DNA from 4 places in the Clostridium sp. LBM24168 genome. Region 2 is predicted to be linked to each of the others. Evidence: riboswitches for the same ligand, from Rfam matches in the RefSeq annotation. Region 2 holds a riboswitch; each other region holds the start of a gene.
The links. Region 2 has a riboswitch for thiamine pyrophosphate ahead of ACSVC9_RS08780 (hypothetical protein). Riboswitches for the same ligand answer to the same signal wherever they lie in the genome.
Positions count from the first base shown of each region.

Region 1: another riboswitch for thiamine pyrophosphate. It lies ahead of thiT (energy-coupled thiamine transporter ThiT); the one in region 2 lies ahead of ACSVC9_RS08780 (hypothetical protein).
Region 3: another riboswitch for thiamine pyrophosphate. It lies ahead of thiS (sulfur carrier protein ThiS); the one in region 2 lies ahead of ACSVC9_RS08780 (hypothetical protein).
Region 4: another riboswitch for thiamine pyrophosphate. It lies ahead of thiD (bifunctional hydroxymethylpyrimidine kinase/phosphomethylpyrimidine kinase); the one in region 2 lies ahead of ACSVC9_RS08780 (hypothetical protein).

Region 1 is NZ_CP196861.1:3,047,586-3,055,771, forward strand. Features, by position in the region: gene ACSVC9_RS15210 (3D domain-containing protein) at 1-724, shown strand, start outside; gene rnmV (ribonuclease M5) at 779-1,327, shown strand; gene rsmA (16S rRNA (adenine(1518)-N(6)/adenine(1519)-N(6))-dimethyltransferase RsmA) at 1,329-2,165, shown strand; gene ACSVC9_RS15225 (DUF7922 domain-containing protein) at 2,255-3,574, shown strand; gene ACSVC9_RS15230 (PsbP-related protein) at 3,565-4,149, shown strand; gene ACSVC9_RS15235 (Mrp/NBP35 family ATP-binding protein) at 4,267-5,118, shown strand; gene ACSVC9_RS15240 (ferredoxin) at 5,205-5,396, shown strand; gene thiT (energy-coupled thiamine transporter ThiT) at 5,449-6,093, opposite strand; TPP riboswitch at 6,176-6,273, opposite strand; gene ACSVC9_RS15250 (hypothetical protein) at 6,301-6,492, opposite strand; gene nrdD (anaerobic ribonucleoside-triphosphate reductase) at 6,771-8,186, shown strand, end outside.
Region 2 is NZ_CP196861.1:1,778,107-1,786,292, reverse strand. Features, by position in the region: gene ACSVC9_RS08810 (DUF6803 family protein) at 1-422, shown strand, start outside; gene ACSVC9_RS08805 (TetR/AcrR family transcriptional regulator) at 618-1,301, shown strand; gene ACSVC9_RS08800 (Acg family FMN-binding oxidoreductase) at 1,282-2,481, shown strand; gene ACSVC9_RS08795 (phosphatase PAP2 family protein) at 2,565-3,080, shown strand; gene ACSVC9_RS08790 (flavodoxin family protein) at 3,102-3,803, shown strand; gene ACSVC9_RS08785 (serine/threonine protein kinase) at 4,070-4,786, shown strand; gene ACSVC9_RS08780 (hypothetical protein) at 4,798-5,097, opposite strand; TPP riboswitch at 5,172-5,270, opposite strand; gene ACSVC9_RS08775 (flavodoxin family protein) at 5,374-5,877, shown strand; gene ACSVC9_RS08770 (hypothetical protein) at 5,874-6,512, shown strand; gene ACSVC9_RS08765 (cell wall-binding repeat-containing protein) at 6,647-8,186, shown strand, end outside.
Region 3 is NZ_CP196861.1:776,118-784,303, forward strand. Features, by position in the region: gene ACSVC9_RS03790 (glutamine--tRNA ligase/YqeY domain fusion protein) at 1-1,496, shown strand, start outside; gene ACSVC9_RS03795 (DUF2156 domain-containing protein) at 1,545-2,438, opposite strand; gene ACSVC9_RS03800 (GNAT family N-acetyltransferase) at 2,453-3,031, opposite strand; TPP riboswitch at 3,207-3,315, shown strand; gene thiS (sulfur carrier protein ThiS) at 3,479-3,673, shown strand; gene ACSVC9_RS03810 (HisA/HisF-related TIM barrel protein) at 3,726-4,490, shown strand; gene thiH (2-iminoacetate synthase ThiH) at 4,502-5,611, shown strand; gene ACSVC9_RS03820 (thiamine phosphate synthase) at 5,612-6,229, shown strand; gene ACSVC9_RS03825 (IS1182 family transposase) at 6,412-8,040, opposite strand; gene ACSVC9_RS03830 (HAD family hydrolase) at 8,151-8,186, opposite strand, start outside.
Region 4 is NZ_CP196861.1:364,399-372,584, reverse strand. Features, by position in the region: gene ACSVC9_RS01785 (ATP-binding cassette domain-containing protein) at 1-349, opposite strand, end outside; gene ACSVC9_RS01780 (DUF441 domain-containing protein) at 544-1,008, shown strand; TPP riboswitch at 1,059-1,159, shown strand; gene thiD (bifunctional hydroxymethylpyrimidine kinase/phosphomethylpyrimidine kinase) at 1,252-2,055, shown strand; gene thiM (hydroxyethylthiazole kinase) at 2,096-2,905, shown strand; gene thiE (thiamine phosphate synthase) at 2,896-3,513, shown strand; gene pepT (peptidase T) at 3,754-4,980, opposite strand; gene addA (helicase-exonuclease AddAB subunit AddA) at 4,998-8,186, opposite strand, start outside.

The DNA.
Region 1 (8,186 bases), 1.3 Mb from region 2:
GAAACTCACATTGAATTCTGCCGAAGATAATATATTTGACATGCTAAGATCAGAAAAAGTTAAGTTAAATAATTTGGATAGAGTTTCTCCAATTGGGGATACTAAATTAAAAAATGGATTAAAAGTGGTTGTGACTAGGGTTGAAAGTAAAGACATAAAAGAAATTAACCCAATAAAATATGAGACGATTATTAGAAATGATCAAAGTATGAAGAGAGGAAGTAAGAAAATTCTGCAAGAAGGACAAAATGGTGAAAATGAGACTGTGACTAGAATTATATATGAAAATGGGAAAGAAATCTCTAGGAGGATAGTAAGTCAAATAGTTAAAAGACATCCAGTGCAGAAAGTTGTTGCTATTGGAACAATGTCAAATTATGCTCTTTCAAGAGGTGGAAACTTTTCTTATGCCAGATCATTTAAAATGAGAGCTACTGCATATACTGCAGATTATATTAGTACAGGTAAAAGACCTGGAGATCCAGGATTTGGCATAACAGCTACAGGCACTATGGCAAGAAGAACTAGTTATAGTAGTTCAGTAGCAGTTGATCCTAGAGTAATACCATTAGGTACAAAACTTTATATAGATGGATATGGATATGCTATAGCAGAGGATACCGGTGGTGCCATTAAGGGAAATAGGATAGATTTGTTCTTTAATTCTAACTCGGAGGCAAATAACTGGGGAGTAAAATGGGTTAATGTGTATGTCGCTGAGTAGGAGCTTTTTGCTCCTATTTTTTTCATTCTAATTTTTATGGAGGATTTTTTTGATATGATTAAGGAAGTTATAGTAGTTGAGGGTAGAGATGATATAACTGCTGTAAAGAAGGCAGTTGATGCTGAATTGATAGCAGTAGGTGGTTTTGGAATAAATAAAGGAATTATTGATAAAATAAAAGAGGCACAAAAGAGACAAGGTGTAATAATATTGACAGATCCTGATTTTGCCGGGGAAAAAATTAGAAAAATCATTTCAAAAAGGGTAAAGAATATAAAACATGCCTATATATCACAAAAAGATGGTACTAAAGATGGAGACATAGGTGTGGAGAATGCTTCACCCGAGATTATAAGAAGGGCACTTAAGAATGCTAAATATGAAGAAAAAGAACAAAGAAATGAATTTAATATAGATGATATGATTTTTTTTGGACTTACAGGGGGTAGAAGATCAAAAGAAAAGAGGAATATACTTGGTAAGGAACTTGGCATAGGATATGCCAATACTTCACAGTTCTTAAAGAGATTAAATAATTATGGAATTACAAAGGATGAATTTAGAGAGGCTATAAATAGGATGAACAAACGTAGGGAGATATGATATGGAGAATTTTTCTGCAAAAGACATTGTTAATAAATATGGATTTAGATTTTCAAAGAACTTAGGACAAAATTTCTTAATAGATGATTCAGTGTTGGATGATATATTGAATAGTTCGGAAGTATCAAGTAGAGATCTGATTATAGAGATAGGACCTGGAGTAGGTACACTTACAAGGAGACTATTAAAAATAGCAGATAAAGTATGTGCTATAGAACTGGATTCAAAGTTAATTCCAATTTTAAAAGAAGAACTAAAGGATTTTCCCAATTTTGAATTAATACATGGAGATGCCCTAAAAATAGACTACTCCAAATTAATAGAAAATCATAGTAACGTAAAATTCGTAGCTAATTTACCTTATTATATTACTACACCTATTATATCAAAAATTTTAAATAATAATATTGAGTTTGATTCTCTGACAGTGATGATTCAAAAAGAAGTTGGAGAAAGGATAGCAGCAAAACCAAACTGTAAGGAATATGGAGCCATATCTGTTTTGGTACAGTATTATTGTGATGTACATATTATTAGGAAAGTGAGCCCTGCTTCTTTTATTCCAAGGCCAAAGGTTGATTCTGTTGTAATAAAATTAAAGAAGCTCCATGAATCAAAAATAAAAGTAAAAGACAGGACTTTATTTTTTAAAGTAGTAAGATTATCTTTTAATATGAGGAGAAAAACTCTATGGAATGCTTTAAAGCCGATGAAAATTTCAAAGGTAGATATGGAATCTGTATTTAAGATTTCAGGTATTGATCAAAAGCGCAGAGGAGAGACACTTTCACTTGAAGAATTTGGGAAATTATCTGATTGTATATATGAATTATCGTAATTAATTATACTAAATAAAAAGTAATTGTTCACTTTTTGAAAGTTACCTCATATATTATAATGAATAAAATATATGGAGGTATGGAAAAATTGGCACAAAAAAAGAGTTATAGTAGATACTTTATAATATTGCAGGAAGACGAAAAGGGATACTCTTTAGCTTCTGATAAAATAGCCTCGGGATATGCCAAATTGGAAACTAAAAATGATAAATGTAAGATATCCTATTATGTACAGAATTTAAAAAAGGATAAAACCCCTTACTACATGATACTTATATGTAATAAAAAAGATACAAAAAAAATGATCAATATCGGTGAAATGAACATAGACGATTATGGCAGAGCGGATATAAGTTATGAATATCCAGTAAATAATATATCTAATAGTGATATATCTATAGATAAAGTATCTGGAGCGGCAGTTGCCAGAATCTTGGATAATAATATAATATCTGTCATGAGTGGTTTTGCAAGTATGGAAGTTCCTGAATGGAAATCTTTTGATATCATAAAGGATAAAGCTAAGATTAACAGTAAACCAAAATCTAAACAGAATCAATCCATTACAGATAAAAAAGATGATAAGAAGGGAAAAGAATCTGAAAACAAGAGCATATTTGATAAGTACGAAGAGAATATAGAAGCTAAAAAGAGCAAGGATAAAGAACCTAAAAGTAATACTGAACCGGACAATACAAAAGATGCTGAAAAGAAAAATGAATTAAATAAAGAAAAAAAGGCTCAGGACACTAATAAAGATAATAATAGTAATGGTCTAAAACAAAAGTCAGAACAGCTGACAAATAAGATATCTGATCTTGTAGAAAATAAAGACAAAGAAGAATTAAAAAGAATTAGGAATGAACACAGCAATAAAGATATAGATGTTAATGAGGCTAAAGAATTTGAGGATGAAGATGAAATATATGTAGATAATTCATCTATGGAATTTCAGAAAAATTATAGAGTACATGGAAAAGAAGCTAAAGACAATTTTTTTGAGGATCTGATAGAAGGATTTAAAGAAACCTCGAATATAAGTAAGGAGTTAAAAAGATGCAAATGGTATAAGGTACCTGCAAGGTCTATACAAGATATGCAGGATGTGACTAATTATAATAAGTATACATTTGTTTATTATCCTATGACAGCCTATTATAATTATATAGAAAATTATTATCATTTCTTGATTGGATATAAGTATGATAAAAATAAAAATGTAAAATATATAATTTATGGAATACCGGGTACAAAAAATAAGGAAGAGCAACCTTATGGGGGTAGATCTGGCTTTGTAACATGGATTCCTCAAAAAGGTAAAAATAAGTTGGGATACTGGCTTATGTTTTATGACTTTAGAACAGGAACTGTTGATATCCCAGTAAAAGATGACAGTATATGCAGATAGTAACAATAAATAGAAAAAAATTAGGAATTACAATTATTTTAATAGGAATTATGATTTTAATTCTGGGGTTTGCAAAGGGTTTTGAGAGCAGATTGAAGTTTACATCCTTAATTCAAAATGATGTGAATTCTCTATCTGAATATACAGAATTAAATGGTAGGATAAAATATAAGCTCCCATCTGAATGGCAGGTTAGAAAACAGAATATGTTTGGAGATGAGATATTATGCCATACTGACTTTGAAAGTAAGGATGATAAAATAAGAGGATTTTTCCAAGTATGGAAGTTAAATGGAGATTTAAAGACATTTTTAAAAAACAGTAAAATAATATCTGATAAACAAAATCTATATAAATATTACTCCTTAAAAAATATAGATTTAGATAAAAGAAAAGGGTATCTACTTAAATATGATATTACAAAATCAGTTGGGGGCAGTTATATAGGAGAAGAATATTTTATAAAAAACGGTGATGAGTTTTATAGGTTTTCTTTCTTTGTGAAAGAAGAAGATTTTAAGGAAAATATGTCTGATATTTTTAAAACTGTGGTGAAGACTTTAAAATACAATTAAACTGCCTTCCTTTCAAGTTTATTTATTGAAAGGGAACTTTTTTTATTTTAGAATATGCTATAATGTTTATTAGGATTTTTAAGGTATAATATATTCATGAAGGGAAGTAGTAGGAAAATGAGTAATTGTGATGATTGTCCAGGCAATTCAAATTGCAATGTAGATAATAAAAATAAATGTTCGAAGATGGTCCCAAAGTTTGGTCATATCAAGCATATAATAGGAATTATGAGTGGAAAAGGAGGAGTCGGAAAATCAACTGTTACAGGATCACTTGCGATAAAGTTGAGATACAAGGGATATAAGGTAGGCGTTCTGGATGGGGATATAACAGGACCATCCATGCCGCGATTTTTTGGAATAAATGAGGAAAGGGCAAAGATAATTACTACAAATAATAGCCAGGATGTAAAGTTTTCTACTGTGAATACACATTTGGGAATTGAGGTCATATCATTAAATCTCTTAACTGAAAAAGAAGAACAGCCGGTTATATGGAGGGGACCTGTAATTACAGGTGTATTAACGCAGATGTATTCTGACACAGAATGGGGCGATCTAGATTATCTTCTTATAGATATGCCGCCGGGAACAGGAGATGTAGCACTTACTATAATGCAGGATATACCTTTGGATGGAATTGTAATTGTATCAACTCCACAGGATATGGTGTCAATGATAGTTAAAAAGGTTGTTATAATGGCTGAAAAGATGAATATAAATATAATTGGAGCGGTGGAAAATATGTCATATGTAAAATGCAGAAACTGTAATGAAAAAATAAGACTATTTAGTGAAAAATCTGCTAGTGAACAGGCTGCATATTTGGGATTACCACTTCTTGATGAAATACCCATGGATTTAGAACTTGTAAGTAAAATGGAAGAAGGAAAAGTTGAACAGTACATATCTAAATCTCCAGATTATAATAATTTAGTTGATAATTTTATGACCAGATTGAAAATATAGAATTAAATTTTGTGAATATATGTATATTCTTAATAAAATTAACAAACAATTATATTGTTAATTTTATTAAGAAAGCGGTGAATGTTATGAAGGCAGTAGTGGATAAAGATCTCTGTATAGGTTGTGGTATGTGCCCTAGTGCATGCCCAGAGGTCTTCACAATGGAAGACGATGGAAAAGCTGGAACTTTGGTAAGTGAAGTGCCCGGTACTTCAGAGGATTCAGCAGAGGATGCAAGAGATGGATGTCCTGTAAGTGCAATATCCATAGAAGAATAATTTTATAGAGTAGTTTTAAAAGCTGTGCAAAATTTGCACAGCTTTTAAAATTCTATTTATTAATAGAATTATGAAAAGTTTTCTTCTTTAAAATAGATTCCAGCTGTCTAAAGGGAAGTGCAGCTATTATGACTATACATATAATTCCTTCTATTAGCATAAAGCTTCCGTTTAATGATATTGAATATATTACAGGAGACATTCCTTTTGGAGCAAAGCTTCCAAAAAATAAAACTCCGGATATAAAATGACATATGAACCGCATAAATATCGCGGCTGCTGTACCTAGCAGTTTGTGATTACTAAAATAACCGGCTATGCCAAGTGCCATAAAAGGAAGTGGATAATCAAATAAAACTTGTACGGGCTGAAGTATGTAAGGATCAAGAATTAAAGTTATAATTCCATATAGGAACCCCGTTAAAAAGCCTACTTCAGGTCCATATAGAAATGCCATAAGCAATATAGGCACCATGCTACCAAGGGTTATACTTCCTCCCTGGGGGAAATGATATATTCTAAATATTTTAAGTATAGTAGCGAGAGCCAAAGCAATACCTATCTGGGTTATAAGTTGGGTTGAAAAACATATCTTTTTCACTTTAGCAATAAATATAATAATGGCAATTAGAGCTATAAGTGCAAATAGAGAACTTGGATGTGAACTTATTTCTGTAAGATTTTTTAATAGAAACATAATAAAAGATACCTCCTTAAACATATGCTTTGAGGTACCTAAAAAGTAAAATCCAACTTTTATAAAATATAATAAGAATATATTAAATATAAATTAGCTTCCCTACGCTGGTATTATCCAGATCAGGTAAAGGGTTAATAAAATATTTCTCAGCTTTAAAAAGCACCCCTAGCATTAATATAATTATAGTATATAAATACATATAATTCAACAAATAGGAGGTGTTGATATATTTATAAAACTTTTTCCTGTCATTTTCATTTGAGATGGTTCTATATCTATTTTATCGCCTATTTTGCAGTTGTAAGGTAATTGTGATATCGCAATACTTAGTGTTGTTCCATCTATTAAAGCTATAACAGCTTCTGTAGAGGTTGCTTCTATTATTTTACCTTTCATTGTTTCTCTCCTCATAATAAAAGATATTTTTAATTAATTGATTAATGTAGTATAATAATTTAGCATGTTTAAAAATCTTTGGATATAATTATTTTGTGAAATATATAGTTAATTATTCTAAAAAGTATAATTTCGTAATTAAAATAAGATATTTGAAGGCAGGTTTAACTTAGATTTGTTAATTGATGTATGTGGCATTTTATATAAATTGATATTCCAGTAATTGAATAGTATAATTACATTGTTACACAATATATAGTATTTAGGAGGAGCATTGTATGCTACATGTTGTAAAAAGAGATGGAAGAAAAGTAGAATTTAATTCTATTAAAATAACTAATGCCATAAAGGGATCTTCTGATGAAATAGGTTATGATCTAAAAGAAAGTGAATTCATTGATCTAACTCAGAAGGTTATAAGGCACATAGAAAATTTAAATTTACAAGAAATAAATGTAGAGGATATACAAAATATAGTTGAAGAAGTCCTTATGAGAAGAGGATATACTGAAATAGGGTTTGCATATTCCAATTATAGAAGGGATAGAAACAATATAAGGGAAATAAAGTCAGAACTTATGAAAGCTATTGATAAAATAGGAATAGAAACAGATAGAGACAATGCAAATGTTGGAAATAATTATAGTTCTAAACTTCTAAGAATAGCAAGCGAATCAAATAAATGGCACAATTTGGCTAAAATGCCGAAATATTTAGCAAAAGCACATGAAAATGGAGATATATATTATCATGATCTTGATTCTTATAATTTAAGTGTTAATTGTCTGCATATACCTACTAAAGAGATACTTTTGAAAGGATTTAATACTGGTTATGGATATATTAGATATCCTAAGAGGATAGAATCGGCGGCTGAACTTTCATGTATATTACTTCAATCATCACAAAATGATATGTTTGGGGGACAATCTCATCCGGATTTTGATAATGATATGTCCATTTTTATTGAGCCCACTAGACAGGAAATAATAAAAGATTTAAGAGAGCTGGAAGTGGGAGAAGATAAAATAGGTGAAATATCCGAAAAAAAGCTTAGAAGAAGCATAGAGCAAGCTATGCAGGGTATAATTTATAACTTAAATACCATGCACTCCAGGGCAGGATCTCAGGTTCCATTTAGTTCTATTAATTTAGGTATACCTAGGACTAAAGATTCAGCACTTATATGTGAAGTATTTTTGACTGAATATGAAAAAGGACTTGGACAAGGTGAACAGCCTATATTTCCAAACATAATATTTAGAGTAAAGGATGGTGTCAACAAAAAAGAGGGAGATCCATATTACTATCTGTTTAGAATTGCCTGTAGAGTAGCAGCAAAGAGAATGAATCCTACTTTTATGAATATGGATGCTAATTTCAATAAGTTTTATTATGACCAAGGTATAATTCCATCAACTATGGGATGTAGAACATATGTATGTTCTAATGTAAATGGTGAGGCTGGTCCAAAAGGAAGGGGAAATATAGCTCCGACAACTATTAATCTTCCGAGAATAGCAATTATATCTAAGGGAAATTTAGATAAATTTTTCAAACTTTTAAATGATAGGTTGAATTTATCAAAAGAATCTTTAATTCATAGATATAATACATTAAAGAAATTAAAAGTGAAAGATCTGCCTTTTGTTGCAGGACAGAAACTTATGAAAGGAGCTGAAGATTTAGGAGAA
Region 2 (8,186 bases):
CTGTACCCGTAATATGTGCTGAAGCTCTCACTATTACAGAATTTTTTATAATATATAATAGAATTAAATCAGGTGGAATAAGAACCTTAAATAAAATTGTTGGAATTTTTGATGGTTTTTATTTTACAGGAATATTCATTTACTTATTTGTAAATGCAGTTATACCGCTTACAAGTGGTGGTGGATGGCATACCTGGGTGGATGTAGTTGCAGTAGGATTTTATTTAAGTGGGGTAGTGTTCTTACTACCAATAGCACTTATGGAGTTAGGATTAATATATAGAAACAGGAGCAGTGAAGAAAAACTGAAAATTCATTTTATCCTTGTAGGGGGATTTTTAATAGTTGCTCATGTTGCAATGATATTTGGTATGGTAAATCCTGAAATTATAAGTACCATGCCTGGAATGGACAAAATGTGATAGATCGATGAAAAAAGTAGAAAGGTCATCAGCAGTCTGAACTGCTGATGACCTTTTTTATTATATAATATCAAATGGAAAAATGTTGCTAAGTTAATGGTATTGACAGAGCTAAAAATATACTATAAAATGAAGTAAACTATAAGTTTACTTCATGACATTTGGGTGAACTTGAGATTGAAAGAGGTGTAATTGTTGGGAATAAATGAACGTAGGGAAAAGGAAAAGGAGATCCGCAGGAAAGATATTATCGAAGCAGCAGAGAAAGCCTTTTTTACAAAGGGATATGACAATACTACCATGGATGATGTGGCAAAGGAGGCTGAATTCAGTAAGAGAACGGTGTATGTGTATTTTAATAGCAAAGAGCAAATTTATTTTGAAGTTATGATAAGAGGATATAAGTTATTAATCAATATGCTGCATGATGGATTACAGGAAGAAAAAGAATGCAATGCAATTGAAGAAATCAAGCGGATGTCTTTTGTAATATATAAGTTTAGTAACAACTATCCGGAATATTTTAAGGCAATTATGGAATATGAAAATGGTGAAATGGATTTTGAAAGAGGAATTTCAGATCAATCAAGAGAGGAATGTTATGCTCTAGGAGAAAAAATACTGGGATATTTGACAGGGACATTGAAAAGGGGTATTTTGGAAAAATCCATACGCAGTGATATGGATGTTGTAAAAACAGCACTTGTATTATGGTCTTGCATGCTTGGGGTGTACAATACTGCGAATAAAAAAAAGAACTATATTGAAAATTATCACGGAACAACACCTGAAGAGCTAATATCATTAGCTTTTGAGCTTATTATGAGATCAATAAAAGCTGAAAGCGGAGGAATTGTAAATGAACAGAAAGAAGGTTAAAAGAACAATGACTATTATATTTTCTTGCTTTGTAATAGTGCTTGCTGGTGTTTTCGTATTTTTACTTTTGGTAAGCGGAATTTTTGAAAAATCAGAGTATTTGGAACCATGGCAAAAGGCATATTCTCAAAAATTTAACGATCCTAGGATACGTCTTACAGCCCATGGCCTGTTGTCATCAAACGGCCATAACATGCAGCCATGGAAAATACGGCTGGATAAAAATAACCGCGAGGTGTTTTATTTATATGCTGATAATGAACGCTTAACATCTGCGGTGGATCCTTTTGCACGGCAAATGATGATTACCCAGGGAACATTTCTGGAGTATGTAAATGTAGCGGGAGATGAGTTGGGGTATAAAACTACAATGGATTTATTCCCTGAAGGTGGTTATAATGAAAAGGAATTATTGAAAAGCATGGAAACCAAACCAGTAGCAAAAATTACATTGACGAAATTAAGCCCTAGAAGCAATCCTCTTTATAATTTTATTTTTTTACCAGATACTAATAGGATGGCATACATGTCTACTAAGTTAACTTTCGGGCAGATAAATCAGTTGAAAAAAATCAATACCGATGGTGGAATGTGGATAAAAATTTTTCAAGATAAGAAAGATATGGATAAATTGAGCAGCTATGCAATACAGGGAGCAGTCGTTGAGGCAAATGTGACTGATGCGATGAAAGAATCACAGACTATATTTCGTTCCAATGAATATCAGAAGAACAAATATAGATATGGATTTTCTGTTGAAGGGCAGGGCACATCAGGAATTATGAAGCACCTTATTCAAGGGGTAGTCACTCTTTTCCCATGGATGAATACTGGAAAAGCTGCATCGGATAATTTTATTAAGTCTACTCAGGTATCTGTGGATAATACTCCAGCTTACGCAATGATTATTACAAAGGATAATAGTCGTTCTAGCCAGATAAAAAGTGGCATGCTTTACAGTAGATTAATACTTAAAGCCCACAGCATGGGACTTGTCATGCAGCCTCTCAGTCAGGTTCTGGAGGAATATCCTGAAATGAAAGAGCTATATAAAAGCGTTCATCAAAACTATGCTCCAGATGGATATACCATACAGATGCTTGTACGTTTGGGTAAAGCATCAAAGGAAGTTCCACAAAGCATGAGGAAAGATGTGATGGATTTTGTCATAATGAAATAAATTTTACATTGTTTTAACGCATCTTGAATTCTAAAATGATACAATAGCTTAAGGAAGACTTCATAGTTTTGGAGGGTAGAATAATGATAGTGCTGATGCGGGAATTTGATACATGCATAATGCTTTTTATCAATAAATACTTAAAAAACAAATATATGGATATATTCATGTGCATGATGACAAAGCTGGGGAATATGGGAGCTATTTGGATTGCAATATCTACTTATTTATTGACACATAAACAATATAGGTATGAAGGAAAAGCTGTATTAATCACTTTGATAATAAGTACAATTGTTGGAGAAGGAGTGCTGAAAAATTTGATAAAACGTTCCAGACCTTTTAATATGGCAAAGAATATCAAGGTGATAATTGCAAAACCTATATCCTATTCTTTCCCTTCCGGTCATACTTTATCATCTTTTGCTGTTGCAAGTGTTCTTTCTGAATATTTTGTAGAATATGAAATAATTTTCATGGGTCTGGCATTTTTAATATCCATTTCAAGAGTATATTTATGTGTTCATTATCCTACTGATATTATAGGCGGAATTGTGATAGGAATGGTGTTGTCTAGAGTGATTTTTATATTCTTGTAATACTTAAGTAAGGAGAATTTTATGAAAATTGTGGCAGTATATGGTACGGAACACAAGGGAAGTACCTATAATATTTCGCGGTTATTTTTGGAAGAACTAAAATCGGAAACGAGTGAAATTATAGAGTTTTTTCTTCCAAAAGATATGTCCAATTTCTGTTGTGGATGTAGTTTATGTTTTACTATAAGTGAAAAATCATGTCCTCATTATAATCAGGTTAATTTGATAAGGGAAGCAATTGAAAAATCTGATCTAATCATATTTGCAAGCCCCGTATATGTTTTCCATGCAAGTGGACAAATGAAAGCACTACTTGATCATTTTGGTTTTCAATGGATGGTACACCGTCCTAATAAGACTATGTTTTCCAAAATGGCTCTAGTTATTTCAACAGCTGCCGGAAGAGGTATGAAATCGGCCAATAGAGATATTGTGGATAGTCTAACTTTTTGGGGAGTGGGCAGGATATTTGCCTACGGCAAAGCAGTTGCAGCTGTTAATTGGCAGGGCGTAAGTGAAAAGAGAAAAGACAGGATTAAAAAAGATGTGGTAAAGCTGTCTGCTAAAATTTTACGTAAATGTCATAATATAAAACCGAGCATGAAAATAAAAATCCTCTTTTATACAATGCGTTTTATGCAGAAAAGATTTACTATCAATCCTGTTGATAAAGAGTACTGGCGAAATCAGGGATGGCTGGGAAATAAACGGCCATGGAAATAAGAGGAAAAATTGATGCAGTATTGTTATTATGGTATTATTAATTTATATTATAACAAATACATGTGTTAAGGTTTGGAGGATGATATTATGGGCTTTTTTTCAAGATCATCGGATAGACGGCGCTATGGAGATTATAAGAGAGGCAGCAGTTATTACAAACGAGAGGGATTTTTAAGACGGCTTTTAAGGGGCTTCGGCTCATTTTCTAGATCCTATTCCGATGACTCTACAAAAAGACGTAAAAGGTACTACAAAAGTTCACGGTCATGATTTCGTTTTTTAAGAAAAAGATATGCCCACCAGGTTCTTTTTATGGTGGGTATGTAGTTGTAAAATTTTTAGGAGAAGGACGATTTGGGATATGTTATCTGGTCGAGTTGGATGGAAGGCAGTATGTACTTAAAGAAATCAAACCTAAAATGGTGAAAAGGCAAGGAAACAAGATCCTGCTTGAAAATAAGATACTTGCTTCGATAAATCATCCTTCAATTCCAAGAATATTTGATATGGTAAAAAATAATACGACTTATGCCTATATTATGGAATTCAAGAAGGGGAAAACCTTGGAGGATATGCTGTTCAATGATATGTATAAATTTAATCGGAGAGAAATTTATAAAATAGGAATTAAAACAATAAATATAATGCAGTATCTTCACGAGAGAAATATTGTGCACAGGGATATAAGAATACCCAATATAATTATAGATGGAGATAGGGTCAATCTTGTAGATTTTGGACTTGCAAGACAGGTTGATAATGTAAAATATAAATTTTATGATGATTTTTTATATTTCGGGCACTTACTTCTTTATTTACATTATTCTTCTTTTGTAAAAAAGTCGAGAATAAAAAAGCCCTGGTATGAAGAACTGGAATTATCATGTCATGAGATAAATTTCATAAAAAAATTATTTGACTTGAGTGGGGGATACAAAAATATTTATGATATAAAGAAGGAGTTCTTGAAATTGTATCAATGAACTATAAGCAATTATTTATTATAAATTTGTATATAGGTGTTATCATTTAATATTATCAGTACATCTTGTAATCCTCCACAGACATCTTTAGTACAACTTTTTATGGAGGATAATTCTATTTCAAATTTATTATCTTTTTGTACAGAATTTATTACAATGCTTTTAATATTTTTATGAAATACAGGTCTGTCATAGGATAATAACCTGCTTGATTTTCCTTCTATACTTATGCTTATATTCTTGTCTTTAAAATATTGAAGGTATTGTTCCAGTCTTTTAATTATATCTTCATTTTCTAAAAAAGTTGTCATCTACTTTTCTCCTCTTTTGTGTATAATCAAATAAAAAAAGTACTTATATGGAAGAATAAGCACTTTAAATCAATTAAGATAATTTGCTTGCTCCCTACGCCAGTATTAACTTAACAGGTTCCAAGAGTCAGGTTTTAACCTTCTCAACCAAAATGGTTCCTCCGCAAACATGTACATATTAATTTTATAACCATTATATCATACTTTGAATATTGACTTAAAGTATTTATTTCACTATATTTTAGTATATATTTATATTACGATTGGAGCAGTAAAATGAAATTATTGATACATGATTTGGAAATTAATGAATTTGAAAAAGCATTTTTCAATTTATCAGATGAAGTAAAAGTTGTTTCAAAGGATAGTATGATACATCACTGCATAGGATGTTTTGGATGCTGGGTAAAAACACCAGCCAGGTGTGTGATACGTGACAAGTATAGTGATATGGGAGAATATCTGTCAAAATGTAGAAATTTTATCATTATAAGCAGGTGCTGCTATGGTGGATATAGTCCATTTGTTAAAAATATATTGGATCGGAGTATTTCATATCTGCACCCTTATTTTGTAATGAAAAATGGGGAAATGCATCATAGAAGGCGCTATGACAACCGCATGGATATGAAGGTATGGTTTTATGGTGAAGATATAACTGAAAAAGAAAAATGTACCGCACAAAAGCTGGTGAGGGCAAACTCCATTAATCTGGCTTGCAGTGCAAATGAAGTTACATTTATTCATGACATTAATGAAATGAAAGGACAGATATTATGAAAATAGCTCTTATTAATGGAAGTCCCAAAATTGAAAATAGTGCTTCTGGTTGTATATTACAGGATTTGAAGCCGTTTTTAGATTGCAGTAACAGTATAATTTCTGAATATCACTTTAACAAAGGACAATTAAGTGTAAAAGAAATGAAAAAATTAGCTGACTGTAATATTCTTGTATTTGCTTTTCCTCTGTATGTAGATGGAATTCCATCTCATTTGTTAAGCTGTCTTGTTCAGCTGGAAATGTTATTTGCATCTATAGGGGAAAAAGAAATTACAGTTTATTGTCTGGTGAATTGTGGATTTTACGAAGGCCATCAGAATAAGCTGGCAATTGAAATAATGGAGAATTGGTGCATGAAAGCAGGACTTAAATGGGGACAGGGAATTGGAATTGGTGCAGGAGGAATGCTTATATCGTTAAAAAATGTACAAATTGGTCATGGACCTAAAAAGAACCTGGAGAAAGCATTTAAACAGCTTGCAGATAATATATTGAAGTGTACTTCAGAGGAAAATATATTTATTACAGCAAATTTTCCGAGGTTTTTATATAAACTTGCTGCAGAAATGGGATGGAGAAGGTTAATTAGGGGAAATGGGTTAAAAACAAGAGATTTGTTTCTGAAAAAATAAAGACTAAATGGAGTGAAAAAAGACTAAATGGAGTAGTCAGTATAATTAAATATCTGTATAATGATAATGAATATCATTTGATATGGCTTTGCTGACAAATTATATTCAAATCAAGTATTAAAGGGGGAATCTATTTGAAGTTAAAAAAAATGTTAGGATTAATAGTGGGTGCGGTAATGTTATTTTCGACAACTGTTTTTGCAGAATCTTCATATTCTTTAAACCAAAAAAGAATTTTTGGAAAAGATAGATATGAAACTTCATCACTTATAAGCAAAAATGGTTGGGAAAGTGCTTCCAGTGTAGTAATATGCAATGGAGAAAATTTTCCAGATGCACTTTGCGCCTCATCTCTTGCAAAGAAGTATAATGCACCAATTCTACTTACAAGTAAATCAGGTTTAAGTGAAAGTACAAAGGAAGAATTATCAAGGTTAAATCCTGATAAAGTGGTAATTATAGGTGGAAATGGAGTTATATCTGACAAGATAATATCTGAAATAAAAACTGCAGTACCTAAGGCTAGTGATGTAACAAGACTAGGAGGAACTACAAGATACGATACTTCAAAAATAATTGCGGATAAAGTTGGAAAAAGTTCTTCGGTAGTGTTGGTTTCGGGAAAAGCTTCATCAGATGCACTTTCTATAAGTTATATAGCTGCTAACAAGGGCATGCCTATTCTATTAGCAGATAGAAGGGAAGATGTATTAGAGTATTCAAAAAATAACAGTGTAGAAAAAGCCTACATAATAGGGGGAGAGTCCCTAGTATCAAAAGATATAGAGGGCATATTTAAAAATACCGAAAGAATATATGGAAAGGACAGATATGAAAGCAACCAAAAAATACTTGACAAATTTAAAAATGATATAAATTTTGGTAGTGTATATCTTGCCTCTGCCCAGTATAATGGAGTGGATCAATTTGCAGATGCATTATCTGTTTCAGCTCTGGCATCTAAAGATTGTAACCCTATAATATTAGTAAATGGTACTATAAATAAAGATACAGTTAATATAATAAAATCCAAAGTTGATAAAAACAGCAAAGTAATAGCAATAGGAGGAACTCAACTTGTATCTGAAAATATAGTGACTGCTTTAGTTAATATAAACTCTTCTATTGAGAATGATAATCAAGGGAATTCAGGAAGTTCTAGTGACGGTGGAGGTGGAGGCTCTTCTGGTAGTAATTCATTTGCAGGAGGAAATGGTACTGTATCTTCTCCATATAAAATTGCCACTGCAGCTCAGCTCAGTAAGGTGCGAAGTTATTTAAACAAAAACTTTATTCTCACAGCAGATATTGATTTATCCAGCTATGCAAATTGGGAACCTATTGGTGCTTTTAAGCCTCTATCCGATAAACCGGAGGATGCAGAAACACCAGATCCTAAGGTGGCATTTAGAGGCAGCTTTAATGGTAATGGACATACGATTTCCAATTTAAAGATTGACCGTAAAGATATGGCAATAGGTTTATTTGGCTGCATCACTCAAAATGAAAATAAATCCAATGTCATTCATGACTTGACTGTGAAAAATGTAAATGTAACTGGATACAGTGATTTAGTTGGAGGGGTAATAGGACATCAGGCAGCGGGATCTCCAATAGAAAAAATTGAACTCATTGGTGACAACAAAATCACTGGAAATGACAAAAGTGCCAACG
Region 3 (8,186 bases), 1.0 Mb from region 2:
ATGAATTTAACGGAAGAACCAACCTCCGTTTTGATGATACGAATCCTATAAAGGAAGATACGGAATTTGTGGAATCTATAAAGGAAGATGTAAAATGGCTTGGATATGAATGGGATGAGCTTCATTTTGCTTCAAATTATTTTGACGAAATGTACAAACGAGCTGTGCTTCTTATAAAAAAAGGAATGGCATATGTATGTGATTTAACGGCAGATCAAATAAGGGAGTATAGGGGAACACTTACAAAACCAGGAAAAGAGAGCCCCTATAGAGGCAGAACAATAGATGAAAATTTGGAATTATTTAAGAAAATGAAAAATGGAGAGTTCAGGGACGGAGAAAAAGTACTTAGGGCAAAAATAGATATGGCGTCTCCAAATATTAATTTAAGGGATCCTGTAATTTACCGTATAGCACATGCTTCTCACCAAAATACAGGTGACAAATGGTGTATATATCCAATGTATGATTTTGCACATCCATTGGAGGATGCAATTGAGGGTATTACACATTCAATATGTACCCTTGAATTTGAAGATCATAGGCCATTATATGACTGGGTAGTGCGTGAATGTGAAATGGAAAATGTACCCAAACAGATAGAGTTTGCAAGACTCAATATGACAAATACAGTCATGAGCAAAAGAAAACTCAAAAAACTTGTAGATGAAAACTTTGTAGATGGTTGGGATGATCCACGTATGCCAACAATTGCAGGACTCAGAAGAAGGGGATATACTCCCGAATCAATCCGAAAGTTTTGTAAAGCTATAGGAGTGGCCAAGGCAAGCAGTATAGTTGATTCTCAGATGCTTGACTATTTTTTAAGAGATGATCTGGAAAAAAATGCACCAAGGACTATGGCAGTTTTAAGACCGATTAAAGTTGTAATAACAAATTATCCGGAAGGAAAGACTGAAAAGTTTGAAGTGGAGAATAATCCTGATGATCATTCAGCAGGAACCAGGGAAGTGCCTTTCTCAAGAGAACTTTACATTGAGCAGGAAGATTTTATGGAAAATCCCCCTAAGAAATATTACAGGCTGTTTCCAGGGAATGAAGTTAGATTAAAAGGGGCTTATTTTGTAAAATGTACTGACGTGGTCAAAGATAACAGTGGAAATTTAGTAGAACTCCATTGTACTTATGATCCTGCATCAAGAGGGGGAAACAGCCCCGATGGAAGAAAGATAAAAGGAACTATCCACTGGGTAAATTTAAATACTGCGATTTCTGCAGAGATAAGATTATATGAACCTCTGATATTGGACGAAGGAGAAGAGAACAGTGATTCATTCTTGGACAATGTCAATCAAAACTCTCTTGAAATATTACATGGTTTTTTGGAGCCAAATATGAAATCGGTAAAGCCTGGACAAAAATTTCAATTTTTTAGACATGGATATTTTAATGTTGATACTAAATTTAGTGAAAATGGGAAACCGGTGTTTAATAGGATTGTTCCATTGAAGAGTTCTTTTAAAATAAAAAAATAAGATACTAAAATGTAGATAAGCTTGAAATTATGCTTATCTACATTTTACTTATAGATTTATACAGTATTTTTTGCCCATATTTACTGGATGATAGGATTTTTTTGCCTTTCTGAGACCTTCAAGTCCTAAATCCTGTTCTCTGTTTATATATTTTACATCGTTCAGGTAATTTTCTACAAATGCTTTGTTTACAAATGTATAGATTCCATTTATAGTTGTAAGTCCTTTTTCTATGTGTATTATTCCCATATCTGAATTTACTTTCTCACCTATTGTAAATGCAGATATTTCATCATCTACATATACAGCCATTGCTTTTAGATTAAGCTGTTGCATGTTGCATGTTATTTCGTTTATACCTTCCAGCTCGTGATACAAGTACTTATTGTCACTATTTTTTAAATCATACCATAGTTTAGCAGCTTTGATACAATCTTCTTTGACTCCCGGTTCGAAAAAGTCCTTTATGGTGTAATTATAGGATTTTATGAATTTGTTGTAGTGGTTTTTCTTTGAATGCAGTTTTTTCCCGGACAATGTTATCAATTTCTGAGTGTCATATATATAGTCAAAATTATCTATGTCTTCTTTTATATGAATATTATCTCCATATAGTTCTCTTAGATCATTTAAAAAGCTCTCTTCTACATCTCCAAATAAATAGGGCATGCTATTTATTGCCGAATATTTTTTTAGTATTTCTACTATATATTTGAGATTCTCTTTTGTATATCCGATAGGTTGCATAAAATAGTAGTTTCCATCAAAACCCATTTTTTTAATTATAAGAACATTATCTACTACAGTATAACTTATATCACATGCTTTTCTCCATATGAGAAAAGTTGTAAAAGAATATTCACAGGTAGTAAAATTATAATTATGTAGATACTTGTCAAAAAAATTTTTGTCATTCATAGTTAGGGGATTAAATTCTAGCATAAATATTCTCCTTGTCATTTAAATTTATTGGTGGATTTATCCTGTAAATGATTGGACTCCCATTCATTTCTCAGAATCCCATACAGGTACATATCATATCTTTTATTATCTCTATGTATAAATTCTCTGTAAGTTCCTTCTTTTTTGAATCCGACCTTTTCGTATAATTTTATAGCAGGTATATTATAAGACAATACAGTTAATTGTATTCTGTGAAGATTGAGTTCCTCAAATCCAAATTCAATAGTGAGATTCAGAGCTTCTTTACCTATGCCAAGTCCGCGGTTTGAATTGCTCCCTATACCTATATATATGGTGGCAGTTCCATTGTTCCACAGTATATTTTCAAAGCCTGTTACTCCTATAAATTCACCATTTAAGATATTTCTTACTGCAAATATAAATTTATCGGAAGATTTTTTTACATCTTCTATCATAGGCCTTAATTCATATAGAGACATGGGGAAAGATGATATCATATCGTAGTTCCTCAAAAATGATACGTCATTATACCATGTTTCAAATATCTTCAAGTCATCATCTCTAAAAGCAGTTAGTATAATTTTAGATCCTTTTAGCAAATCTTTTATCAAGATATTACACCACCTTGTAAAAATTAAAATTAATAGATAATAATTTTATATAAATTATAACTTATACATATACATTAATTCAAATGAAACTACAATTCAAATGAAACTACAGATTTTTAATATTGATTTAATTTTTTGCTATGCTATAATATATATATAAAATAATAACAAGTGAATAAACTATATGGAGAGGTCATATTGATGACCTGAGAGTGGAATGTTATTCCTTATCCTCATAACCTGATTTGGGTAATGCCAACGTAGGGAGATAATATATGTGAAATATATGGCAAAAATTGTTTTAAACACAGATTCTCCTGGAATTTGTGTTTTTTATCTTTTAGGGTATATTTAAATTAGATTATGAGGAAACATTTTTATATGTTTCCTTTTTCCTATATTTTACATGAAATCGAATATTAATATGATGAGTAAGGAGGGAGAAGATTGATCGTAAATGGAGAAAAGATGGAACTTCAAGCTGGAATAACAATTTTAGATCTTTTGAAAACTTTAAATATTGATTCCAATAATGTAGCTGTAGAAGTGGATATGGAAATTGCAGATAGAGGCCAATTTGGGAATATTAAATTGGACAGTAATTCAAAAGTAGAGATAATACGTTTTGTAGGTGGAGGTTAAATCTATAGAGATGAATACAATTGTATTGAAAATTATATAAAGGAGGTATTTTATGGATAAGTTAATTATTGGAGGAAAAGAACTCAGCAGCAGATTATTTTTAGGAACAGGTAAATATTCTTCGGATAAATTATTGCCGGAGGTATTGAAAAGTGCAGAAACTAATGTAGTAACTACAGCACTTAGAAGGGTTGATATGCACTCAAGGAGAGAAAACATAATAGATTTTATAGGAAAGGAATATATTTTACTTCCGAATACATCAGGAGCAAGAACCGCAGATGAAGTAGTAAGGCTTGCAAAGCTTGGAAGAGCTGCTGGATGTGGAAACTGGATAAAGATAGAAGCAGTATCTGACAATAAGTATCTTCTGCCGGATAATATCGAAACTATAAAGGCAACAGAAGAGCTTGTTAAGGACGGATTTGTAGTACTTCCCTATATAAATCCCGATCTTTCAGATGCGAAAAGGCTGGTAAATGTTGGAGCAGCGGCTGTTATGCCTCTTGGTTCCCCTATAGGTTCAAACAGAGGAATAAGGACCAAAGAAATGATTAGGATACTTATAGACGAAATAGATATTCCTATAATAGTAGATGCAGGTATAGGAAAACCTTCTGATGCAACTCTAGTCATGGAGATGGGAGCAGATGCTGTACTTGTAAATACTGCTATAGCTACATCGGAGGATCCTGTACTCATGGCAGAAGCCTTTAAATATGCAGTAAAAGCTGGAAGACAAGCATATATTGCAAAACTTGGTGCCCAAAGAGAAAGTGCAGCAGCTTCTTCTCCACTCACAGGATTTTTGAGATAGGAGGAAATATAATGGGAATTTATGAAGAAATACAGAAATATAAAAATTTTAATTTTGATAGATTTTTGGAAAGTGTTACAGATTCTAAAATAGAAAATATACTTTTGAAAGATAGAATTTCATTGGAAGACTTTTTAGCACTTTTATCTCCGACAGCAGAAAAATATCTGGAGCCTATGGCTAGAAAAGCTAGAGAAATAAGTATAAGAAATTTTGGAAAGAGCATAGTTTTATATACGCCTATGTATATTGCAAATTATTGTACAAATAAATGTATTTACTGTGGTTACAATGTGGAAAATAAAATAGCCCGAAAGAAAATGACCTATGAGGAAATTGACAGAGAAGCTAAAGCAATATCACAGACAGGATTGAAACATATAATATTGCTTACAGGTGAGTCTAGATATCATTGCCCAATGGAATATCTTAAAGAAGCTGTTAAAATACTCAAAAAATATTTCGATTCCATATGCCTTGAGATATATCCGCTTGAGGAAAATGAGTATAGGGAGCTTGTAGAACTTGGTGCAGATAGTCTGACCGTATATCAGGAAACTTATAATGAGGATGTATATAAAACCGTGCATCTTGCAGGCAAGAAGAGAGACTACAGATATAGACTGGAGGCACTTGACAGAGGATGTAGGGCAGGAATACATTCTGTTGGGATGAGTGCACTTCTTGGACTTTACAAATGGAGAAATGAAGTGTTTTTAACTGGAGTTCATGCAGCGTACATTTCAAAAAATTATCCATCTGTTGAAATAAGCATGTCTGTTCCTAGAATAAGACCCCATGCTGGAAGTCCGATTAAAATATATGAAGTGACTGACAAGAATTTAGTACAAGCTGCTCTTGCATATAAGATATTTTTACAGAGGGCAGGAATTAATATTACTACAAGGGAAGGCGAGCAGATGAGAAATAATCTTATTCCACTTGGAGTTACAAAAATGTCTGCAGGTGTTACTACCGAGGTTGGTGGACATTCATTGAGCAATGAGGATAAAGGAGAAGGCCAATTTATAATATCTGATGCCAGGTCAGTTGACGAAATAAAGGATGAAATAGAGAAACAAGGGTATAATCCGATATTCAAGGACTGGCAGTATTGTTAAATGGGAGATAAGGATATTTTCAAGCTAAAGGGGAATAAAAAGATAATTTCAGTTACAAATAGACATCTTGTACCGAAAGGATATTTTTATAATGTGCTGGAAAAATGCGCAGAATTTGGTACAGATGCTATAATGCTTAGGGAAAAAGATTTGTGTTATGAAGAAATTATTGAAATGGGTAAAAAGGTGAAAACTATATCGGATAGATATAAAAAGAAACTCATAATAAATGGAAATGCAAAGGCAGCTTTATGTCTTGAGGCTTTTGCACTCCATGTGGGGTTTCAAGAATTTAAAGCCATGCAGAAGAATAGTAGTGAGATAGATTTCCTAAAAAATAAAAAAATAAAAATAGGAGTTTCAATCCATAGTGTTCGTGAAGCCATAGAAATTGAAAGATCAGGAGCAGATTATGTAATGGCAGGCAATATATTTCAGACTAGTTGCAAACCGGGTCTTGAAGGAAAAGGATTGAATTTTTTAAGCAGAGTGAGTGAAAGTGTGAATATACCTGTAATTGCAATAGGAGGCATTGGACCTCATAATATTGAAGATGTCTTCAGTACCGAAGTCTATGGAGCGGCTATAATGTCTTATGCAATGAAAATTAATAGCTAATAAATATGGGGCTGTCGCATTAGCATAAAAATTATGCTAATGTGACAGCCTTTTTTAACATTTTATAGAAATTTTCATGATAATTTAAAGCAACACAAACTCTATAACTAAAAAATGGTACACTTTAATAAGACTTTTCTATTAAGGCTTTTTTGATTCACAGGCTTTTTAAGATTTTAAAATTAAGCACTACTTTTAAGTGGAAAAAGATGATTTTCTGTTCTATCTGACTGAATTTTATTATGGAGCTTATTGACATTATGTGCCATCGCTAACAAAATACTTTCCGCCAAAATATTCTGTTTACCTCTACTTAGATATCTACGAAATCCCATATCCTGTTTTATCTCTGCAAAGGAGCCTTCGGCTTGGATACTTCGATTCATTCTTAGCTCGCAGCCTTCTTCACTTACAATTCTTTCAAGATTCTCTTTGCGGAGCATGTTGAACAGCTTTGAAGTTTCAAGATTTTTGACCCTTTCTTCCAATGGTATTTTGCTGTTATGTCCTTTTATACATTTACTTTTATGCTGGCAGTTATTGCAATCCTCACATGTATAGATTGTTTTCTCACTTATATAACCAGTCCTGCTTTTCCTTTTTAGTACCCTGTTTACTGTTAGCTTCTTATTATTTTTACAGGTATAATAGTCGCCAGATTTGTTATAATCTATATTATCTATCCGGCTTATATCATTTTTATATTTACGCGTTTTGGATATTTCATAGTTTGCTGGTTTTATATATGATAACTGTCCGTTCGCTTTAACATAAACATAATTTTCTTCACTCTCATAACCTGCATCAGCAGTAATTTTAAAATACTTAAAATACAGGAGGTTCTCCATGCTTTTTATGAATGGAATCAACGTTTTTGTATCCGTGCTCTGGTTGCCTGCAGTAAGCCATACTATATATTCAGAATCTACTCCATGCTGAACATTGTATGCAGGTTTTAGCTGACCGTTTTTCATGGCATCTTCTTTCATCCTCATAAAAGTTGCATCCTTATCCGTCTTCGAGTAGCTGTTACGCTTGCCGCAGGTATGGATTTTCTGTGTATACTCTTTCAGCTTATTAAGATATCCCTCAAGCTTTTCAATAGAACGTTGAATTGGATTTTTCCTTTTGCCAGATCCATGTACAAACTGTATATTTTCTTTATGCTTCAAGGCGTAAAGTTTCTTGCGTAACTTTTTTACGTGCTTTATTTTTACCTTATTTTGATATACAAGCTTTAGTCCGTACAGTTCTTCACATTCAGCCACAAAATCAGCTAATTTAGAAAGCAGTCTGGCTAAATTTTTTGAAACTGATCTTTTCCAGATAAAAGTATATTTGTTTGCACAAGCTTCTATCTTTGTACCGTCAATAAATACAGCATCACCTGATATTTCTCCAATCTCATAAAGGAAGTTTGTCATTTCGGCCATGATTGTTTCTGAACATGGAGCGAAATGAAGGCTGCGGAATCTAGCAAATGTAGAATGATCCGGTACTTGTGAACCTTCTAAGAGATACATAAAGTTCACGTCTCTTTTGCATGATTTCTCCATTTCTCTTGATGAATAATTATGATTCATATATGAGTAAAGTACAATCTTCAGCATCTGACGCGGTGTTGCCTGATTCTCCCTCATACGGGAGTAAGTCGAATACAAATCTGTTAAATCCATCTCCTCTACAAACTGACTTAGCAAATGCACCGAATCATTATCTGGTATCATGTAATCAATATTTAATGGAAGTTTTAATTGATAATTTCCACGATTTGAAGTATAATTTTTATGTAAATTAATGTATTTAGTCATATATTAATTTTACCATAAATCTTTCACTCTTCCGAGTGGGAGATTTATTTTTTACGTAAAAAACTGTCGCACTAATTTTTTTTAGTGCGACAGCCCCATATTTATTATATCTATTTTATGAGTTTCATAAGTTCTATTGGATTGTT
Region 4 (8,186 bases), 1.4 Mb from region 2:
AACCAGTCCGTCCAACTATACAAACTACTTCCCCACATCTAAATGTCAATTCTGATCCTTCATCTTTTCCTGACTTGTCATGTCCTCCTATTACAGTTACCGATCTAATATTACAGCTGTTCATATCTTTTATTTTCCTCATCTTTTCAATAAAATCTTCAAAATAACTCAAAATTTGATTGCTGTTGTAACCCATACTTTCAAGGTACATTTCATCTAAACCAGATATAACTTTTCTGGCTGTCATTGAAGTATCGACATTATTAATTCCTATAGATATAAAAAAATTTTTCGTACTAGGATATTTTTCTAAGATATCTTCTATCTTCACATCAACTATATCTTCCATCAAATCTCCACCTTGAATTTAGTAGCTTATAAATAATTATAATATTAAATTGCAATAATTTAAAGTATATTAAGTAGTATTTATAAATAATTTGTGGTTTTTATTAATAAAAACGTAATTTAAACATAATATTAATGCAGTATACATAAAAATATATAGTATGAAATTAATTTTCAAATTTGGAGATGATAATAGTGGAATCAACAATAATTCTTGTTATAATACTGGCAGTTTCAGTTCTTGGAAAAGCCAATTCTGTGGCTATCGCAAGTTGTATACTCCTAATTTTAAAACTTCTTAATATAGATAAATATGTATTTCCGTCTCTACAAGAAAATGGTTTATCATGGGGATTGATAATATTACTAATATCCATTTTAATACCTATAGCAAATGGTAGTGTAAAATATATGGCCATAAAAAATGTGTTCACATCCTGGTTTGGAATATTTGCCCTCTTAATTTCACTTTTTACTACATACCTAAGTGGATTGGGAATGCAGTACTTGACCATACAGGGACATAGTGAAATTATGCCAGCTCTTATACTTGGTGCAGTCCTTGCTGCAGCATTTTTGGGTGGCGTTCCTGTAGGTCCCATGATAACTTCTGGAATGATAGCTCTGGGGCTAAAACTTTTTCATAAAATAGGTTCTTAAATATAAGTTGCAAATTTATCTATTTGTAGTAGAATTAATAGTGATAACGTAATATATTGTAGGGGTGCTTTTAAAAGCTGAGAAGATTTACATCTAACTCTTTGAACCTGATCCAGTTAAGGCTGGCGTAGGAAACATTTTGTATAATAATTTACATAATTTTAGGATTTCAAAAGGTGTATTGCTTCTTCAGCAGTACACCTTTCATTTTAAATTTACTATGGAAAGCAAGAGGTGACCGCAATGAAAAAAGTGCTGACTATTGCCGGTTCTGATAGTTCGGGTGGTGCCGGAATACAGGCTGATTTAAAAACAATGAGTGCAATCGGTGTATTTGGAATGAGCGCTATTACAGCTATAACAGCTCAAAATACAGTTGGAGTACAAAGTGTAATGGAAGCATCTCCTGAAATCGTTGAAGCTCAGATTAGATCAATATTTGATGATATAGAAGTTAATGCTGTAAAAATAGGCATGGTATCAAACAGCAAAACCATATCAGTAATATATAGACTATTAAAAGAATATAAAGTTAAAAACATAGTACTTGATCCCGTAATGATATCAAAGAGTGGCTACTTTCTATTAAAAAAAGAAGCACAGAATCAATTAAAATATCTAATAAGCATAGCAGATCTGGTAACTCCAAATATACCAGAGGCGGAAGTACTATCAGGAATAAAGATATCAAATGAAGATGATATGATAAAAGCAGCCTTCAAAATAAAACAACTTGGTTGTAGACATGTACTTGTAAAAGGAGGGCACAGACAAGAGGATGCAAATGATATCTTGTTGTACAATAACAAAATATCATGCATAAAATGCAACAGAATAGACACCAATAATACTCATGGAACTGGTTGTACTTTGTCTTCTGCCATAACCTCATATATAGCCAGGGGATTTGATTTAGAGCAGGCAGTTTTGAACTCCAAAAAGTATATAACAAAAGCTATAGAAAATTCCTTTCCCATAGGCCATGGTGTAGGTCCTCTAGGACATTTTGTAGAACTGTACAAAAAAGCAGGAATTTCCTATAAATAATACCTGGAATTCTCAATTCATAAGCTGGGAGGAAATTATAATGAATAATTCAAATTTGGAAAGAGTTTTAAATGTATTGCTTCAAGTAAGGCAAAAAGTTCCACTGGTTCAATGTATTACAAATCATGTTACAATTAACGACTGCGCAAATATACTTCTCTCTTATGGTGCTTCACCTGCCATGTGTGAAGCCTATGATGAAGTATTTGACTTTGTAAAAATATCACAGGCACTTTATATAAATCTAGGCACTTTGAATAAAGAACAAGAAACTTCAGTAATACTTGCAGTAGAATCTGCAAAAATAAATGATATTCCAGTAGTGCTCGATCCAGTAGCTTGCGCTGCTATTCCTAAAAGAATTCAGGTCATAAACAGAATTTTTGAGGTTGGCAAAATAGATATTATAAAAGGAAATATAGGAGAAATAAATTTTCTTGCAGGAAAATCCTCAAATGTAAAAGGCGTGGATTCTTTAGATGGTTCCGAAGGAGCAATGGAAAGTTGCATAAGACTTGCCAGAAAGTATAATTGCACTGTAGCCGCAACAGGTAAAGAAGATTTCATAACAAACGGCAAAGAAAGTGCCATAATACAAAATGGTACAAATATGCTCACCAAAATAACTGGTGCAGGATGTATGCTAGGTGCACTCTGCGGTGCAGCTGCTGGAGCTTGTAAAGATAATTTTATTGCTGCAACTGCAGCTATACTATCAATGAATATAGCTGCTGAGGAAGCCTTTAAATACGCAAAAGCTCCTGGAAGCTTCAGGGTAAAATTAATAGATTCAATATATGAATTGGACTGTGATAAACTAAGGAAAGGTGAAAAAATATTATGGGAATAAATTATAATTTATATCTGGTAACGGATAGGAGATTCATTGGATCAAAGCCCTTGAAAAAGGCCGTTGAAGAGGCAATACTAGGTGGAGTTACCTTAGTTCAAGTAAGAGAAAAAAATGCATCTTCAAGAGAATTTTATAGAATAGCACTTGAAGTCAAGGAAATTACACAGTATTATAAAATTCCAATCATAATAGATGACAGACTAGATATAGCTCAAGCTATTGATGCAGATGGAGTACATTTAGGTCAAACCGATATTCCCCTTGACATAGCCAGAAAAATACTAGGTATCAATAAGATAATAGGTATATCTGTCGGAAACATAGAAGAAGCTGTTGAAGCTGAAAATGGCGGTGCTGATTACCTTGGCATAGGTACTATATTTAATACCGGAACCAAAAAAGACATAGATATCCCTATAGGAATAGAAGGTCTCAATAAAATTTATAACAGTATAAACATACCTGCAGTTGCCATTGGAGGTATAGGACAGAACAACTTCAAAGAAGTATTTTCAACAGGTATAGATGGTATAGCCGTTGTATCTGCAATACTTGGAAGTAAGGACATAACTTCTGCAGCAAAGCAGTTAACAGCTATACACTAAATATACTCAGACAATTTTAACAAGCTCTGTTATTTTTTATTAGCAGAGTTTGATTTTTCTTCCTTGTTATTCTCATTGCCCTCAAAGCACTCTCTAAGACATTCCTCTATTACATCCATTGTTATTATAAAATTATTTTTCAATTCATGTTCACCCCTTTTTGTAATAAATATATAATATTAAGTCTAACTTTAATATTATATGTATCTCAGGCAAAATTATTACATGAATTGAAGTAAATTATAATCTTGGCACCAGTTTTATTATATTTACTATAACTTCAACAGCCTTTTCCATGGCAAATACAGGAATATATTCATATCTTCCATGAAAATTATGCCCTCCTGTAAATATATTAGGAGTTGGAAGCCCTACAAAAGAAAGCCTCGCTCCATCAGTTCCACCTCTTATAGGAGATATTTTGGGTTCTATATTTGCTTCACGCATAGCCTGAGCTGCAATATCCACTATATACTTAACAGGCTCTATTTTTTCTTTCATATTGCTATACTGATCTTTTATGTCAATTTCTATAATATTTCTACCATATTTATTGGAAATCACAGATGCACACTTCTCAATAAATTTTTTTCTTCTTTCAAAATTATTTCTGTCAAAGTCCCTTATTATATAAGATAAATCCGTTTCCTCCACTTCACCATTTATAGAAACAATATGGTAAAATCCATCATATCCTTCTGTAGTTGCAGGGGTCTCCTCCTTGGGAAACATCTCCATAAATTCGCTGGCAATAAGTATTGAATTTATCATTTTGTTCTTTGCAGATCCTGGATGCACATTCCTACCTTTAATCTTAACTTTGGCAGACGCTGCATTAAAATTTTCAAATTCCAGTTCTCCAAGTTCACCTCCATCTATTGTATATGCAAATTTGGCATTAAATTTTTCAACATCAAAATGATCTGGACCCTTTCCAACTTCCTCATCCGGTGTGAAAGCTATTTTAATATCTCCATGTTTCATTTCAGGATGATTTATAATATATTCCACTGCCGTCATTATTTCTGCCACACCAGCTTTATCATCTGCTCCAAGTAATGTATTGCCATCTGTAGTTATTAAGGTCTTGCCTTTATATTTTACGATCTCCGGAAAATCTTCAATTTTCAATACTATATTACCATTATCATCTAGGATTATATCCTTTCCATCGTAATCCTCAATTATTTTTGGTTTTACATTATTTCCTGAGATTTCAGGACTTGTATCCATATGGGAAATAAATCCTACAGTCGGTGCCTTCCCATCTACATTACCTCTCAGTGTACCCATTACATACCCATTTCCATCTAAAGATACATTCTCGACTCCCATGCCTCTTAACTCTTCTGAAAGCTGTTTGCCAAGTTTTAGCTGTTTTTCAGTAGTCGGAACACTGTCAGATTCCTCACTTGATCTAGTATCAAATTTAACATATCTTAAAAATTTATCAGCTACTTTTTCCATTTTAATCCCTCCCATAATTAAATCTCAAGCTGCATATTTTTATGAAATAAATATAAATACCTTTCTTTAACTTTTATGTCCGTCATTTTTTCAAGTGCCTTTGAATAATAGTCAATTTGTATTTTATACCTATCCCTAATAATTTCAGGATTTTCTACATAATCAGTTTTATAATCCACAAGTACAATCCCGTCTTCCTCTTTAAAATAGCAGTCAATTATTCCCTGTATAATTACTTTTTCCTTCTTACCTATGTATTCAGGTAAATCCTCATATATATCTCCACTGTCTGTCTGCATATAAAATGGAATTTCTCTATATAAATTTTCAGCTTTCCTCATTCTAATACCAAGATTAGAATTAAAAAATCTAAATATTTTATATGCAGAAATTACCTTACTCTCCTCTTCAGTAATAAATTTTCTGGCTACAAGATTCTGTATTTGCTGCTTTACAGCACTTTCTGAATCAATCTTATGTATGTCTATATGCTGCATGACGAGATGAACAAGTGTTCCTCTCTCAGCGGGAGATATTCTGCTTTCTCCATCAATAAAATGTGGTCTTTTGAGATTTATGCCTTCCATGAATTCCCCGCTATCTTCTCTGTCAATAATTTCAAACTTCCTTTTCAATTCCGATACTGAAAATTTTGCAGGAATTTTAGAAGCTTCATAATATTTATATTTCCAGTTGAGCCTCTCAATTATTTTTTCATAGTATTCGCTCCTATCCTCATCTGCAGCCCTCTCTTTAATATGATTTATCATATCGTATTCAGAATCATCCTCTGACTCTTTAAAAAAGTCCTCTTTTTTCCACAAATCAATACTCCACTTTGAACAATCATTTAATATAAAATCAGCATCAGCTTCGTAAGAAGCTGCTTTCCTGATGGTCTCACCATCCCTGTGTCTGACAAGAGCATCTCCTATCCAGTCAAGATAATTATGTGCATTAGAAAGTGCATATTCAGGGATCTTATGTTCATCAACAATTGACTCCTCACACCATTTTCTACAAGTTTTTTCAAGATTGTTCACCATACCTGTTATAATAAGCTTTTCCTTCGCCCTCGTAAAAGCTACATAGAGTATCCTCATTTCCTCTGAAAGAGTTTCAATTTTAATTCTGCTCTTCAACATCTGCTTTATGACAGTAGGGTATCGTATTCTTCTTTCAGGATCTACATAATCAGGTCCGAGTCCCAATTGTTCATTGAAAAGCACTGGTTTATTCATATCCATCATATTGAAATTCTTGCCCGCCCCTGCCAGAATAACTACAGGAAATTCAAGTCCCTTGCTCTTGTGTATACTCATTATCCTGACTACATTCTCATTTTCACCCAATATCCTGGCACTACCCATATCTCCGCTGCCACTTCTAAGCTTACTTATAAAATTTATAAAATTAAAAAGTCCTTTATAACTACTTTTTTCATATTGCTCTGCTTTCTGAAACAACATTCTTAAATTCGCCTGTCTCTGGGTACCTCCTGGCATGGCACCTACAAATCCATAATATCCTGTATCCGTATATAGATACCATAGAAATTCATCTATTGGCATATGTATAACTTTTTTTCTCCAATTATTTAATCTCATCATAAAATTATTCACTTTATTTTTAAGATTATCTTCTATATTATCTATAGAACACTCCTCTGAAGAGCCGGACATACAGCTCTTAAGCGCCTCATAAAATGGAATATTTTTATTTACAATTCTTATATCTATAAGTTCTTCCGGTGAAAATGATTCTATAGGTGAACGAAGTACAGATATCAAAGGTATATCCTGGATAGGATTATCTATTATTTGAAGAAGACTCATAATTGTCCTTATTTCAATGGTTTCAAAATAGCCTGTTGATGTATCAGCAAAGACGGGTATTCCTAAATTATTCAATTCTTCTACCATTATAGGTGACCAATTCTTTGTAGCACGCATTAAAATGACTATATCTTTATACTTTATTGGTCTATAACTTTTTATGTCCCCGTCATATACTTTTCTATTTTCCCCATCTCCTGTATTTACCAGTGACTTTATCCTATCTGCTACCAACCTTGCTTCAATTTGAATATCATCCAGATTCTCTTCGTTGTCTTTTTCTGTCATTTTGTCTATTAAATGAAGTTCTATACTTTCATTTTCAAATATACCTTTTTCCTCTGAAGCTTCTGGATATGTTGCTCCACTTTTGAGCTCCTCTTCTTCATCATATTCAAGCTCGCCTACTTCTTTACACATTATCTGCTTGAATATAAAATTTACTCCATCTATTATTTGAGATCTGCTTCTAAAATTTTTAAATAATTTTATTTTTCTATCTTTTTCTCCGTCATTATCAGAATAACTATTATATTTTTCCATAAACAAATCCGGCCTTGCCTGTCTAAATCTGTATATGCTTTGTTTTACATCTCCAACCATAAACAGATTTGGAAGCTCACCTTTTCTACTTATCATATTTATTATAACTTCCTGAACTGCATTGCTGTCTTGATATTCATCTATCAATATTTCTTCAAAAAAGTTCCTATAATAAATCGCGGTATCAGAAGGTAATATTTCCCCATTTTCACCTTTATTACATGTCAATATGTCCAGGCAGAAATGTTCTATATCGTTAAAATCCACTATATCCCTTTCCCGCTTTTTGGATGAATATTTACTTTCAAAATCGCTTACAATATCAACCAGGCATCTCATAAGAGGATAAATATCCTTTATACTTTTAGCAATATTATCTGTATATCCAAATATACTACTTTGTATTCGTTTCACTGATTTTTTTACGTCGTTTCTCATTTTAACTACTTTTTGTTTTATTTCATCATTATAGTTTACGCCTTTCAGTGAAGCAAATCTATCAAATTTAAAATTCTTAATTTTTTCGGCTATTTCTTTCCACTGCTTCAATCCCAACAGATCCTCAAAATTATAAATATCACTATAAAAAGTACTTTCATATGTTTTAAGTTCTGAATCCATGTGTATTAATTCAATTGCACTTTTTAACTTATATATTAGACCCTTAACCTCAACTTTTAAATTTGAAATAATCATACCCGACCACTTTGAGGTTTCAAAATTAAAATTATTATCCAAGTTAAAACTTTCAGCAGCCCAATTAAGCCATTTCTGTGGCCATGGTACACTTTGGACAAATTCATATAAATCTAAAACCATATTCTTAAC